DNA from 3 places in the Delftia sp. WSY_10 genome. Region 2 is predicted to be linked to each of the others. Evidence: predicted binding sites of a transcription regulator. Region 2 holds the regulator's gene; each other region holds the start of a gene.

Region 1 (4,866 bases), on a different contig from region 2:
CTTCTGGCCCATGATGGCAATGGACTGGCCCAGGGCGCCCAGCATGTTCTCGGGCGCCTTGCCACGGGCCTTGTTGGAGATGTCCACGGCGATCACCAGATCTGCGCCCAGTTGGCGCGCGGCGTCCACGGGCACGGGGCTGGTGATGCCGCCATCGACGAAGTGGAACTTGCCGATGGCCACGGGCTGGAACACACCCGGAATGCTGCTGGAGGCACGCACCGCCTGCCCCGTATTGCCGCGCGCGAACACGGTGCGCTCGCCGTCCTCCAGCCGCGTGGACACGGCCACGAAGGGCTTGGCCAGCTGCTCCAGCGGCTTGCGGCCCACCTGTTCGTTCACATAGTCTTCCAGCTTCTGGCCCACCAGCAGGCCGCCCGAGGACAGCTGCAGGTCGCGGATCCTGGTCTCATCCAGCGCCACGGCCTTTTCCTGCAGCTCGAAGGCGTTCATGCCGCCCGCATACAGCGCACCCACCACGCTGCCCGCGCTGGTGCCGGACACCACAGCGGGCGCAAGGCCATTGGCTTCCAGCATCTTGATGACGCCGATGTGGGCAAAGCCCTTCACGGCCCCGCCGCCCAGGGCCAGACCGATCCTGATGGGCGCCACGGGCGTGCCTGGCGCGGTGGGCGTGGACTCGGGCGTGGCCGCCGAGGGGCTGGGCGGGTTGCTGCCGCAAGCGGCCAGCCCCGCCAGGCTCAGGTACACCAGTGGACGCAAAAGGGCTTTCAGGCGCATGCCAGGGATCCTGCTGTCGGATGACGAGATTCGGGGCGGGCAGTATAGCGGCAGGGGCCTGACCGCCGCAGGCCCTCAGGCTCTGGGCTTCAGCAAGCCGCCCATGCCCTGCACAGCCTCCCGCAAAAACCCCCAGACCGCCTCGATGCGCTGAACCTGCCGGGCATCCGAGGGCATGCTCATCCAGAAGGTGCGGGTGAAGCAGGCCTCGGCGGGCAGCACGCGGCTGAGCACGGGGTCGCGGTCGGCGATGAAGGCGGGCAGCACGGCCAGGCCGGCACCGGCGCGCACGGCCTCGTACTGGGCGGTGATGCTGGTGCTGCGAAAGGCAAAGCGCTCGGGCTGGAACAGGGTGGACAGCAGCTGCAGCTCACGCGTGAACAGCAGGTCGTCCACATAGTGGATGAAGCTGTGGTGGCGCAGGTCCTCCGTGCGCGCCACCAGCGGGCGGCGCGCAAGGTATTCGCGCTGGCCGTAGAGGAACAGCCGGTAGTCCGTGAGCTTGGTGACCACGGCCGAGCCGCGCGTGGGGCGCTCCAGCGAGATGACGATGTCCGCCTCGCGCCGCGACAGGTGCAGCAGGCGCGGCAGGGCCAGCAGGTCGATGCTCAGCAGCGGATGGCGCTGCGTCAGCGCGGCCAGCTGCGGAGCCAGCAGCTGGGTGCCGAAGCCCTCGGTGGCGCCCACGCGCACCAGGCCGGACGGTCCCTGGCTGGTGGATTCGGCCGCCAGCGGCATGCGCTCCAGCCCGGCTGCGGCGCGCTGCATGGCGTCTGCCACGCCCAGCAGCTGTCGGCCGGCCTCCGTGGGCCGCCATTGGCCCGCTTCGCGCTCGAAGAGCACGGCCCCCAGCTGCTTTTCCAGGGCCTGGATGCGGCGCGACACCGTGGTGTGCTCCACGCCCAGTTGGCGCGCGGCGGCGGCCATGCTGCCGCTGCGTGCCAGCTCGCCAAAGAATCTCAGATGGTCCCAGTCCATGGGTCGAGGTCGCCTCAGTCGGCTGCGGCGCGGCGCGCGGCCAGCGTGCTGGGCGCACGCGCCAGCTCGTCGTTTTGCCGCACCAGGACGGCCATCATTTCCATGAACAGGCCCCGCTGCTCCTGCGGCAGCGGCTCCAGCATGCGCTGCTGGGCCCGCAGCACCGAGGGCTCGGCAGCGGCCAGCAGCGCAGCGCCTTCCGCGGTGACCGACAGCAGGCGCACGCGCCGGTCGGCCGGGCTGGTGTTGCGCACCATGAGGCCGCGCGCCTCCAGCCGGTCGATGACGCTGCCAATGGTGGAGGTGTCGAAACCGATCATCCGCGCCAGCGTGCGCTGGTCCACGCCGGGCTGGCGCAGCACGGCAGACAGCGCCGCGTACTGCACGGGGGTCACGCCGAATTCCTGGGTCTCTTCCATGAAGACGGCTACCGCGATCTGCTGCAGGCGGCGGATGTGGTAGCCGGGGTAGTTTTCTAGTTCTGCGGGTTGGTAGTCCATGGCCATTGCGCTCTTTTCCGGGTCCCTGCGGGCAAGCGCAGATGTTCGCATGAACCGCGCCCTCCGTTGGCGTTGGCTGGCGGACAGGTGATTCACCCGGACATGCTGTCCACCACCGTTTGGCCTGCATCCAGGGAAACCCCAGGCTGGCCTGATGCAAATCAACACTACACTCATCGTCAGCATACTGTTTAATTAGTCGCGACGCATCTGACCCCCAGGCGAGCGACACGCACCACGAAGCACAGGACATCCATGAGCACCAGCATTTCTTCCCGGGCGCTGCCCGTTCTTGTGGCAGGCGGCGGCATTGGCGGCGTGGCGGCCGCGCTGGCCCTGGCACGCCAGGGATTCGCCGTCAAGGTGCTGGAGCAGGCGCCGCAGCTGGGCGAGATCGGCGCCGGCATACAACTGGGGCCCAACGCATTCGCGGCCTTCGACGCGCTGGGCATTGGCGAGCTGGCCCGTGGCCGCGCGGTCTATACCGACGAGATGGTGATGCACGACGCGCTCGATGAGCGGCTGGTCGGCCGCATTCCCACGGGCGAGGCGTTTCGCGCCCGCTTCGGCAACCCGTATGCGGTGATCCACCGCGCCGACATCCACACCTCGCTGCTCGAAGGCGCGCGCACCCACGGTCAAATCGAGACGCTGACGGGCACGCGCATCGAAGCCGTGCAGCAGGAGGGTGACACCGTCACCGTGCGCGACCAGCACGGCCAGGTCCATGTGGGCCAGGCCCTGATCGGCGCCGATGGCGTGAAGTCCGTGGTGCGCCAGCAGTACGTGGGCGATGCGGCGCGTGTCTCCGGCCACGTGGTGTACCGCGCCGTGGTGGAGAAGAACGACTTCCCCGAAGACCTGCGCTGGAACGCGGCCAGCATCTGGGTCGGCCCCAACTACCACCTGGTGCACTACCCGCTGCGTGGCGGCGAGCAGTACAACGTGGTCGTCACCTTCCACAGCCGCGAGCAGGAGGAATGGGGCGTGCGCGAAGGCAGCCGCCAAGAGGTGCAAAGCTACTACAGCGACTGCTGCCCGCGCGCCCGCCAGCTCATAGACCTGCCCAAAAGCTGGAAGCGCTGGGCCACGGCCGACCGCGAGCCCATTGGCCAGTGGAGCTTCGGCCGCGCCACGCTGCTGGGCGATGCCGCACACCCCACGCTGCAATACATCGCCCAGGGCGCCTGCATGGCGCTGGAAGACGCGGTGACGCTGGGCCAGGCGCTGAAGCGCTGCGGCAACGACTGGCCGCAGGCGCTGCGGCTGTACGAGCGCTCGCGCATCGCCCGCACGGCGCGCGTGGTGCTGTCCGCGCGCGAGATGGGCCGCATCTTCCACGCCAGCGGCGTGGAGCGCCTGGTGCGCAACGACCTCTGGAAGGGCCGCACGCCCCAGCGTTTCTACGACGCCATGGAATGGCTGTACGGCTGGAAGGCCGAAACCTGCCTCGCCGAAGACTGAACACAAGGAGACCGCCATGCAAGAACTTGGCCGCCTGGAAGACCTGCCCCAGGACTACCGCGACGAACTCACGCGCAACAACCTGGTGCCGCTGTGGCCCAGCCTGCGCAACGTGATGCCGCCGCACACGCCGCGCCCGCGCACCCAGCCCATTGCCTGGCCCTACCAGGCCATCCGCCCGCTGCTGATGCAGGCCGGCGAGCTGACGCCCATCGAAAAGGCCGAGCGCCGCGTGCTGGTGCTGGCCAACCCCGGCCATGGGCTGGAGAAGATGCAGGCCAGCTCCTCCATCTACCTGGGCATGCAGCTGCTGCTGCCCGGCGAGTGGGCTCCCTCGCACCGCCACACGCCCAATGCCGTGCGCATGGTGGTGGAAGGCCAGGGCGCATGGAGCCTGGTCGACGGCGAGAAATGCCCCATGGAGCGCGGCGACCTCATCCTCACGCCCACGGGCCTGTGGCACGAGCATGGCCATGACGGCGACGAGCCCGTGGTCTGGCTCGATGTGCTGGACCTGCCCCTGGCCTACTACCTGGAAGTCACCTACCACGTGGACGGCCCGCGCCAGGCCGCCCTGCCCGGCCGTGGCGACCGGGCGTATGCGCGCGGCGGCCTGGCACCCACGCAGGTGTTCGCCCGCAGCGCCAAGGCCTACCCCATGCTGCGCTACCCGTGGAAGGACGCGCGCGCCGCCCTGCTGGAACTGGGCGCCGACCGGCCGGACCTGGACTGCGTGCAGCTGGCCTACACCAACCCCGAAACCGGGGCCGACTGCGAAAACATCCTGGGCTTCTACGCGCTGATGCTGCGCCCGGGCCAGACGCTGCAGTTGCCCGCGCGCTCGCCGGCCTGCGTGTTCCATGTCATCGAGGGCGGCGCCAGCGTGGCCGCCGTGGACCGCCATTTCGACCTGGCCCCGGCCGACACCTGCTGCGTGCCCGGCTGGGCGCCCGCCACGCTGGCCAATGCCAGCGCCAGCGAGCCCGCCTTCCTCTTCCTGGCCGACGAGGCGCCTTTGCACCGAAAGCTGGGCCTCTACGAAGTCCGGCCTTGAATCCTCCGATGTCTCTTTACTCCCCCATCGCCAACACCATGACCGCCCCCCAATACCTCTGGACCCCGCCCCCCGTCCAATCCCTGCCCGTGCGCGGCAGCACGCAGCGCCTGCCCGTGAACCGCCTGT
Region 2 (4,866 bases):
CTGGAAGAAGTCGCTCAAGCAGTTGCTGTGGATTGCCATTGCCCTGTGGACCGGCTTCACCTTCGTGGGCTACTTCGTGCCCATCCGCGAGCTGGGCGGCGAGCTGCTGGCGCTGCAGGGCAGCTGGCAGGTCTTCTGGGTGCTGTTCTACGGCTTCGCCACCTATGGCAACGCCGGCTACATGCGCGAGCAGGTCTGCAAGTACATGTGCCCCTATGCGCGCTTTCAGAGCGCCATGTTCGACCGCGACACCATGATCGTCAGCTACGACACGGGCCGGGGCGAGCCGCGCGCGCCGCGCACCAAGAAGGTGGACTACAAGGCCCAGGGCCTGGGCGACTGCATCGACTGCAAGATGTGCGTGCAGGTCTGCCCCGTGGGCATCGACATCCGCAACGGCCTGCAGTACGAATGCATAGGCTGCGGTCTGTGCATAGACGCCTGCAATTCCATCATGGACAAGATGGAGTATCCGCGCGGCCTCATCCGGCTGACCACGCAGAACGCCATGGCCGGCATGTGGCGGCGGGCCCAGGTGCTGCGCCGCATCTTCCGTCCGCGCGTACTGGTCTACTCGGCCGTGCTGATCGGCCTGAGCATGGCCATGATCGTGAGCCTGGCGCTGCGCCAGTCGGTCAAGGTCGACGTGATACGCGACCGGGCGTCGCTGTCGCGCATCGTCGCGGGCGGCAAGCTGGAAAATGTCTACCGCCTGCAGATCATGAATGCCACCGAGCAGGCCCAGCGCTACCGCATCAGCGCCCATGGCCTCGACGGGCTGGAGTTGGCGTCCGAGCAGGAGGTCGAGGTCGGCCCTGCCGAGACGCGCGGCATTGCGGCGCGGCTGCAGATTCCCTACGGTTCCGCCGAGCCGGGCTCGCACACCGTATTCTTCGATATCGATGCCGTGCATTCAGGCGCGGGACGCGCGTCCGAAAAGGCCGTCTTCCTGGTGCCCCGGTGATATGTCTGGCCGGCGCCGCCCAGGCTGCGCCGGCTGTTTGAAAGAAAGAGGTTATCCATGTCTTCCAGTCCCGCAGTCTCCGCGCCCGCCACGGCCCCTTCGCATCCGGACGCCGGCAAGCCCTGGTGGAAGTTCGCCCATGTCTGGCTCGTGGTGGCCGGCCCGGCCGCCGTCGTGGTGGCCGGCGTGGTCACGGCCGTCATTGCGATCAATGGCGCCGATCCCGTGATCGATCCTGACTATTACCGCAATGGCATCACCATCAACGAGCGTGCCGATGGCGTGCGCGAAGTGCCCAAGAGCCTGGCGCCCGCGGTCACCGGCCGCAACCACGCGGCCACGCCCGCGCAGGACCATCCCACGGACCGCTGAACGCAGGAAAATGCCGTGCACAAGGCCGCAGTCACGGCCTTTTTGCATGGTGGATGGCATCTCCAGCATGCGCGAGGGCCAAGGGTTTCCTACAGGCAGTGCAGGGTGCGCAGGGCTTGGCACGGTGCGAGGGCGGCGCGCACAATGAAAGCCACCCCTCGACAGCTCAAGGAGATCGCTGATGTTGGCCCAACGCTGGATGTGGATTGCCTGGCCGGCCTTTCTGGCCGCCGCCGTGATGGAGATGCTGGTATTCGCCTTCGTGGACCCGCTGGAGCTGCACTGGCTCGGCGACCTGGGCTGGTCGCGGCAGGGAATCTACACGCTGGCCTTCTTCGCCTTCTGGGGCGTGACCATGCTGTCCAGCCTCATGACCACCATGCTGGGACGCTCCACGCACGATCTCAACGACGGCGTGGTCTCCGAGCCGGACCCAAATCTGGCCATGCAGGGCCTGGGGCGCGATTGAACCTGCGTGCACTGCAATGGCAATGAACAAGGCCCGCGATCGCGGGCCCTGTTCATTGCCGGGGGGCGGGGCCTTGCGGCCTCACTGGCACTGCTGGCTGTTGACGATGCGCTTGAGCGCGTCCGTGTCCAGGATGCGCAGATGGCGCTGGCGCACCTCGATGATGTTTTCCTCGGCAAACTTCGAGAAGGTGCGGCTCACCGTCTCCAGCTTCAGGCCCAGGTAGCTGCCGATTTCCTCGCGTGTCATGCGCAGCACCAGTTCCGACTTGGAAAAGCCCCGGGCGTGAAGGCGCTGTACCAGGTTGAGCACGAAGGCGGCCAGCCGCTCCTCGGCACGCATGCTGCCCAGCAGCAGCATCACGCCATGCTCGCGCACGATCTCGCGGCTCATGACCTTGTGCACATGGTTTTGCAGGGCCGTGACCTCGCGCGACAGGTCCTCCAGCTTGTCGAAGGGCATGACGCAGACCTCGGCGTCTTCCAGCGCGACCGCATCGCAGGTGTGGTGGTCGTTGACGATGCCATCCAGGCCGATGATCTCGCCGGCCATCTGAAAGCCCGTGACCTGGTCGCGCCCGTCCTCGGTGGCCACGCAGGTCTTGAAGAAGCCCGTGCGGATGGCGTACAGCGAGGTGAAGGACTCACCGTTGCGAAACAGCAGGCCGCCGCGCTTGACCTTGCGGCGCGTGGCCACGATGTCGTCGATGCGCTGCATCTGCTCGGCATCCAGGCCCATGGGCATGCACAGCTCGCGCAGGTTGCAATTGGAACAGGATGCTTTGATGGTCTGAAGGTTCATGGAGTAAACATCAGCGGCGCAGCAGTGCGCCGGCGGTGACCTCGTGGATGGCGATGAGTTGGATCAAATTGTCGCAGCACTGCCGCGAACAACTCTTGATATGAGTCAAGGACGCGACCAATGGGCTGCGGCACAGTGGACGACATTAGAGGAAAAAACCCATGACCGCTGTCACCCCAGAGCTGCTGCGTCGCTTCGACGTACCGGGGCCCCGATACACCTCGTTCCCCACGGCCGATCGTTTCGTGGAGGCTTTCGGTGCTGAAGACTATATCCTGGCACTTGAGCACCGCAAATCGAGTACCGCAGCGCGGGCCATGCCTTTGTCGCTGTATGTGCATGTGCCGTTCTGCGAGTCGCTGTGCTACTACTGCGCCTGCAACAAGATCGTGACGCGCCACCACGATCGCGCTGCCGTCTACCTGGACTACCTGGCGCGCGAGATGGCCTTGCACACGGCCCATTGCGGCAAGGGCCAGGCCGTCAGCCAGCTGCACCTGGGCGGCGGCACGCCCACCTTCTTCTCGGACGATGAGCTGCGCACGCTGATGGCCCTGCTGCGCGAGCATTTCAAGCTGGAGCCGGGCGGCGAATACTCCATCGAGGTCGATCCGCGCACCGTCAGCGTCGAACGCCTGGCCGTGCTCAAGGAGCTGGGCTTCAACCGCCTGAGCTTCGGCGTGCAGGACTTCGACGAACAGGTGCAGATCGCCGTGCACCGCGTGCAGCCGGCCGAGCAGGTGTTCGCGCTGGTGGCGGCCGCACGGCAGCTGGGCTTTGCCTCCATCAACGTGGACCTGATCTACGGCCTGCCCAAGCAGACGCCCGAGTCCTTCGAGCGCACGCTGGCCCAGGTCAATGCGCTGCGGCCCGACCGCATCGCGCTCTATGCCTATGCCCACCTGCCCGAGCGCTTCAAGCCGCAGCGGCGCATCGCGGCCGGGGACCTGCCCCAGGGCGCCGACAAGCTGGCCATGCTCTCGCGCTCCATCGCGGCCTTCATGGACGGCGGCTATGTCTACGTGGGCATGGACCACTTCGCCTTGCCCGAGGACGCGCTGGCCGTGGCCAAGCGCCAGGGCCGGCTGCATCGCAACTTCCAGGGCTACAGCACCCAGCCCGACTGCGACCTGATTGCGCTGGGCGTGTCGGCCATCGGCAAGGTGGGGGCCAGCTACAGCCAGAACGCCAAGACGCTGGAGGAGTACTACGACGCCATCGACGCCGGCCACCTGCCCGTGGTGCGCGGCCTGGCACTGTCGCGCGATGATCTGGTGCGGCGCGCCGTCATCATGGCCATCATGTGCCAGGGCGCCGTGCTGTTCGAGCCCATGGAGCAGGCCTGGCTGCTGGGCTTTCGCGAGTACTTCGCCCCCGAGCTGGCGGCGCTTCAGGACCTGCAGGCCAAGGGGCTGGTGCAGATCAGCGACGAGGGATTCCAGGTCACGCCCATGGGCTGGTACTTCGTGCGTGGCGTGGCCATGCTGTTTGACCGATATCTGCAGGCCGACAAGAACCGGGCGCGGTTTTCGAGGATCATCTAGGCCCCATGCTGTTGTCGCTGCTCTGGACCGCTTTGATCATGGGGCTCGTCGGCGGGCCCCATTGCCTTGCCATGTGCGCCGCGCCCTGCGGCGTGGTCACGGGCGGGGCGGGGCAGGGCACGGTACAGGGTGGTGGGCAGGTGGTCGCCGTCCATGGACTGCAAAGCCGGCTGTGGCTGCGCACGGCGCTGTTCCATAGCGGGCGGCTGGCCGGCTATGCCAGCCTGGGCGCTGCCTCGGCGCTGGCCATGGAAAGCCTGTCCTGGCTCACCAGCCAGACCACGGCGCTGCAGCCGTTCTGGACGCTGACCCATGTCGCCGTGATGGCCTGGGGCCTGGCCATGATGGTGCAGGCCCGCCAGCCCGCCTGGCTGGAGTCTGCGGGCCGCGCCGCCTGGCGGCGCGTGCAGCCCTGGGTGTCCGCCCCTGGCGGCACGCTGGCGGCGGGCTATGCCTGGGCGCTCATGCCCTGCGGACTGCTGTATTCGGCCGTGCTGGTCGCCGCGCTCAGCGGTGGCCCCTTGCAGGGCGCATCGGCCATGGCGGCCTTTGGCGTGGGCAGCGGGCTGTGGCTGGTGGCCGGCCCCTGGCTGTGGCGGCTGGGCCGCCAGCGCCTGAACGGCCTGCGTGCCGAATGGGGCACGCGGCTGGCCGGCCTGATGCTGGTGGGCGTGGCCGTGTGGGCGCTGTGGATGGACCTGATCTACAAGCCCAGT
Region 3 (4,866 bases), on a different contig from region 2:
CGCGCGGTCAGGTCGGACACGCCTTCGTGGATGGACTTGAGCGTGCGCGCGTTCATGGTGCCGCTGCGTATGCCGCCCAGCGTGGCAAGAATCATGTCGCCGATCTCGCGGAACTCGTCGGCGCCCATGCCGCGCGTGGTGCAGGCCGCGCTGCCCACGCGGATACCCGAGGTCACCAGCGGCCGCGCGCCATCGCCGGGCACGGCGTTCTTGTTGACCGTGATGCCGATCTGCTCCAGCGCCGTCTCGGCGGCCTTGCCCGTCAGCTCCCAGGGGCGCAGGTCGATCACGCCCAGATGGCAGTCCGTGCCTGCGGACACCACGGACAGCCCGCCCTGCGACAGCCGGTCGCACAGCACGCGGGCGTTGTCCACCACGGCCCGCGCATAGGTACGGAAGGCGGGCTTGAGCGCCTCGCCCAGCGCCACCGCCTTGGCCGCCACCACATGCATCAGCGGCCCGGACTGCAGGCCCGGAAACACGGCGGCGTCTATGCGCCTGGCGATCTCGGCGTCGGCCGAGAGGATCATGCCGCCGCGCGGCCCGCGCAGCGTCTTGTGCGTGGTGGTCGTGGTCACATGGGCGTGCTCCACGGGCGAGGGGAACACGCCCGCGGCCACCAGCCCCGCCACGTGCGCGATGTCGGCCATGAAGATGGCGCCCACCCGGTCGGCAATGCGCCGGAACTCGGCCCAGTCCATCTGCCGTGAATAGGCCGAGCCTCCGGCAATGATGAGTCTGGGCCGCTCCTTCAGCGCAATGCGCCGCACCTGGTCCATGTCGATGAGTTGGGAACGGGCGTCCACCTCGTAGCTGATGGACTGGAACCACTTGCCCGACACGCTCACGCTGGAGCCATGCGTCAGGTGCCCGCCCGAGCGCAGGTCCAGCCCCATGATCTTGTCGCCGGGCTCCAGGAACGCCAGGTACACGCCCTGGTTGGCCTGGCTGCCCGAGTGCGGCTGCACGTTGGCGTGCGCGCAGCCGAACAGCGCCTTGGCACGCGCAATGGCCAGGTTCTCCACGGCATCGGCATTGGCGCAGCCGCCGTAGTAGCGCACGCCGGGATAGCCCTCGGCGTATTTGTTGGTCAGCACCGAGCCCTGCGCCTCCATCACCGCGCGGCTCACGAAGTTTTCAGAGGCAATCAATTCAATCGAACGCGCCTGCCGTGTCCGCTCGGCCGCTATGGCGTCCCAGGCCTCGCTGTCCGCGTGTTGGAGTTCCAGGGAATTGATTCTGGGGAGCGATAAATCGTCCATGTCGCATTGGCTGTCTTGGAGGCGCTGAAGCACGGGAATCGGCAGCGCCCGGGTTATGGAAGGATTTGGAAACCAGGGCGCATCGGTAATGGGCAGTCTACAAAGTGCAGCGGCCTTGATTCCGACCATGTTTCAGCGGGTGAGCAGACCAATTAAGGTGGCATGCCAATGTAAGCCGTTGAAAAAAGCGGTCTGGTTCATTGGCGAAAATAGGTCTGTTTGAATCCGCGCTCTCTCCATAGAATTCGCCGCCAGACGTTGAAAGTCATGAGATCCAATATCGCCAGGAATCATCCGCAATCTGCAGTCGGGGAGATTGATTCAAGGTGGAATATGACAGAGTGAAGAAATCCATGACAACGTATCTGCCATCTGCAGCGTCAATTGCAGTGCCATTTGCGGTGCCATTGGTGATTGCGGCGGATGGAGAAAGCGGGGGGAGGGAATAGGCGATTTGACTCAGATCAATCAAGTTCAATCACACGGAGTTGAAAAATGAATCTCGATATCTCTCGGACAGATGACGCCGTGCGCGATGCGCTCAAAAAGCTGTCCCTGCTCTGGAAGTCAAGAGCGGCCGTGAATCAGGACCTGCCTGATTACTGCGGCTTGGCGTTCGACCCCGCCCGGCAGGACTTCACCGCCTCGCTGCTGCCGTTTCGCGATCACCAGGCATGGGTGGAGGCGCCACAGCACCTGCGCGACCAATGCCTGTCCTACGCCTGGGGCATCTACAACCTCAAGACCATCTACATCGAGTGCAACGTGGTCACGCCGGCCTGCGAGGACATCATCAAGACCCCGCCGCCCAGCGCCAACCGTGCGCTGCTGCAGGACGTCATGTCCCAGGCCCTGCTGGACGAGGCCCTGCACACCCGCATGTCCATCATGGCCTGCAACTACATCTACGAGATGCGCGGCCTGGCGCCGCTGGACTACGCGGACTTCAACCTCGTCGGCTGGCGCAACGGCGTGCTGGCGCAGTGCGGCGCGGAATGGGAGCGCCGCCTGGCGCGCTTCGCCATTGCCTGCGCCAGCGAGACCCTGATCACCGACTACCTCAAGACCATGGCCGAGGACCGCAGCATCCAGCCCATCTGCCACGAGGTCACGCGCACCCACGCCGTGGACGAATGGAGCCACTCCAGCGTTTTCAGCTCGGTGGCCACCGACATCGTCCAGGGCCTGAGCAACCGCGAGCGCAGCTACCTGCGCTCCATCATCCTCAAGACCGTGCAGATGTTCGCCAACAACGAACTGGGCGCCTGGTCCACCGTCTTCACCATGGTCGGCATGCCGCATGCGCGCGACATCCTGCACGATGTGGGCGACAGCAACGAGATCGGCGTCTACACCGACTCGGTGCAAAGCCTGATCGACCGCATCGGCCTGGCGGGCCGCAACCTGGGCGGCAGCGTGGCGCTGGTGTCGTCGGTCCTCGAGGAGATGCAGGCATGAGCGCCGCCCTCCAGGCAGGCAGCATGCTCGCGCGCTGCGCCGCTGCACGGGCAGAGGCGGGCGGCGTCATGGTCTACACCCTGCGCGTGCAGGGCGCCTCGGCGCAATTCCTCGGCGGCCTGCAGCCCGGCCGGCATGTGGCCATCGAGCATGCCGACGCCAGTGGCACCATGCAGCAGCGGCTGTACTCCATCACCCGCTACGAGCCCTGCAGCGAGCACGACGGTGCCGGCCAGTTCGACATTGCCGTCAAAAGCTCGGGCCGGGGCAGCGTCTCCGACCACATGCATGCGGTGCTGCGCGCAGGCTCCACGCTGCCGCTGGGCGGCGTGGCCGGCGACATCACGGCCGACCTGGTGCTGGGCCTGGACTCCCTGGTCATGCTGGCCGGCGGCATCGGCCTGACCCTGCCGCTGGCGCTGCTGCGCGAACTGGACCGGCTGCGCCAGCAGGGCCGGCGCGTGCCCCGCACCACGCTGCTGCTGTGCTTTGCGCGCATGGCCGACATTCCGTTCCTGCAGGAGCTGCAGCAGCTGTGCGAAACGGCCCCCTGGTTCGACCTGCGTATCCACATCACGCGTGAAGACATTGCCGCCCACGGGCCCTTCGTGCCGGGCCGCCCCTCGCAGCAGTCCCTGCTGGCGCTGGGCCAGCCCCAGGCCGTCGTCATCTGTGGCGGCCACGCCTTTGCGCAGACCTTTCGCGAGCATGCGCGGGCCTGCTTTCCCGGTGCCATACAGCATATCGAGGCCTTCACGCCGCCTGCCGCATCCACCGCCCAGCCAGGCGAGACCGCGCAGGCATGCCAGCTGCAGATCGCGCACAGCGGGCAGGTTGTCGAAGCCGCGTCCGGCAAAAGCCTGCTGGAGATCCTGGAAGGCGTGGGCATTGCCATCCGCAGCCAGTGCCGGGCCGGCATCTGCGGCAGCTGCCGCATCCGCATCACGGGAGGCAGTTCACGGCTGGAGGCGGACTTTTGCCTCAGCGACAGGGAAAAGGAAGCCGGCTATGCCTTGGCCTGCTGCACCTTCCCCTCGGCAGGCCATATCCACGTCGATCTCAAGCCCGGCGCCTGACGGGCTCCGCACGTTCCAAGCCACCCTCCTGTATCCACCTGAGTTCCTCCCATGAAAAAAGCCATCGCGCTGCGCCACATCCACTTCGAAGACCTGGGCACCCTGCATGCCGAGTTCGCTAGCCGCGGCTACGAAGTGCAGTACGTCGATCCCAGCATCGGCGAGCTTGACACCCTGGACCTGGGCCGTGCCGACCTTCTCGTCGTGCTGGGCGGCCCCATAGGTGCCTATGACGAGGCGCTTTATCCCTTCGTTGCCCAGGAGCTGGCGGCCGTGCGCCGCTGGCTGGACAGCGGCAAGCCGCTGCTGGGCATCTGCCTGGGCGCCCAGCTCATTGCGCGCGCGCTGGGCGCCAGGGTCTATCCGCTGGGCGTCAAGGAAATCGGCTTTTCGCCGCTCACGCTTACCGACGCCGGCCTTGCCTCGCCCCTCGCCAAACTGGACGGCGTGCCCGTGCTCCATTGGCATGGCGACCAGTTCGACATTCCCGAAGGCGCCGTGCACCTGGCCGGCACCGCCATCGGCGCCAACCAGGCCTTCGCAGTCGGCTCGCAGGTGCTGGGCCTGCAATTCCATCTGGAGGCCGACGCGGCCCGGCTGGAGCGCTGGCTGGTCGGCCATGCCTGTGAGCTCGGCATGGCCAAGGTGGACCCGCGCACGCTGCGTGCCGATGCCCAGAAATACGGCGGCCTGCTGGCGCTGGCCGCGCGCGATGTGCTGGCCGCCTGGCTGACCCACCTGGAGCGCAGCCGCTGAACCTGCGGCGCCGCCCATTCACCCATTTCCCCCACGCCGGAGCCGCGCTGCGCGGCGCCGGAATCTCTGTTCCCGAAAAAAGGAGAGTTGAAGATGGTTGTCGTACTGTTCGAACTGCAGGCCTTGCCCGGCCAGAACCAGACCTATGTGGACCTGGTCAACAAGCTCACCCCCATGCTCAAGCCCATGGAGGGGTTCATCTCCGTGGAATGCTTCCAGAGCACGCTCAACCCCGAGAAAGTCATGTCCGTCACCACCTGGCGCGACGAGGAAGCCGTTGTCCAGTGGCGCAACGTGGAAGCCCACCTCAGCGC

The links. The regulator FNR, encoded in region 2, switches genes on or off when oxygen is low (the NO sensors DNR and NnrR bind a similar motif). The targets are predictions, from matches to a motif close to TTGATNNNNATCAA.
Region 1: a site for FNR is predicted at 2,371-2,384, ahead of ACF8ML_RS12750 (3-hydroxybenzoate 6-monooxygenase). Genes of this name have one in related genera too.
Region 3: a site for FNR is predicted at 1,717-1,730, ahead of ACF8ML_RS12800 (diiron oxygenase). Genes of this name have one in related genera too.

What each region holds. Positions count from the first base shown of each region.
Region 1 covers NZ_JBICKY010000029.1:15,736-20,601, reverse strand. The annotation lists gene ACF8ML_RS12765 (patatin-like phospholipase family protein) at 1-741, opposite strand, end outside; gene ACF8ML_RS12760 (LysR family transcriptional regulator) at 817-1,719, opposite strand; gene ACF8ML_RS12755 (MarR family winged helix-turn-helix transcriptional regulator) at 1,734-2,270, opposite strand; gene ACF8ML_RS12750 (3-hydroxybenzoate 6-monooxygenase) at 2,475-3,683, shown strand; gene ACF8ML_RS12745 (cupin domain-containing protein) at 3,700-4,737, shown strand; gene ACF8ML_RS12740 (fumarylacetoacetate hydrolase family protein) at 4,776-4,866, shown strand, end outside.
Region 2 covers NZ_JBICKY010000015.1:346,709-351,574, reverse strand. The annotation lists gene ccoG (cytochrome c oxidase accessory protein CcoG) at 1-964, shown strand, start outside; gene ACF8ML_RS08015 (FixH family protein) at 1,022-1,336, shown strand; gene ACF8ML_RS08010 (hypothetical protein) at 1,518-1,805, shown strand; gene fnr (fumarate/nitrate reduction transcriptional regulator Fnr) at 1,887-2,606, opposite strand; gene hemN (oxygen-independent coproporphyrinogen III oxidase) at 2,768-4,150, shown strand; gene ACF8ML_RS07995 (sulfite exporter TauE/SafE family protein) at 4,156-4,866, shown strand, end outside.
Region 3 covers NZ_JBICKY010000029.1:27,450-32,315, forward strand. The annotation lists gene ACF8ML_RS12795 (serine hydroxymethyltransferase) at 1-1,262, opposite strand, end outside; gene ACF8ML_RS12800 (diiron oxygenase) at 1,758-2,720, shown strand; gene ACF8ML_RS12805 (2Fe-2S iron-sulfur cluster-binding protein) at 2,717-3,796, shown strand; gene ACF8ML_RS12810 (glutamine amidotransferase) at 3,848-4,552, shown strand; gene ACF8ML_RS12815 (antibiotic biosynthesis monooxygenase) at 4,646-4,866, shown strand, end outside.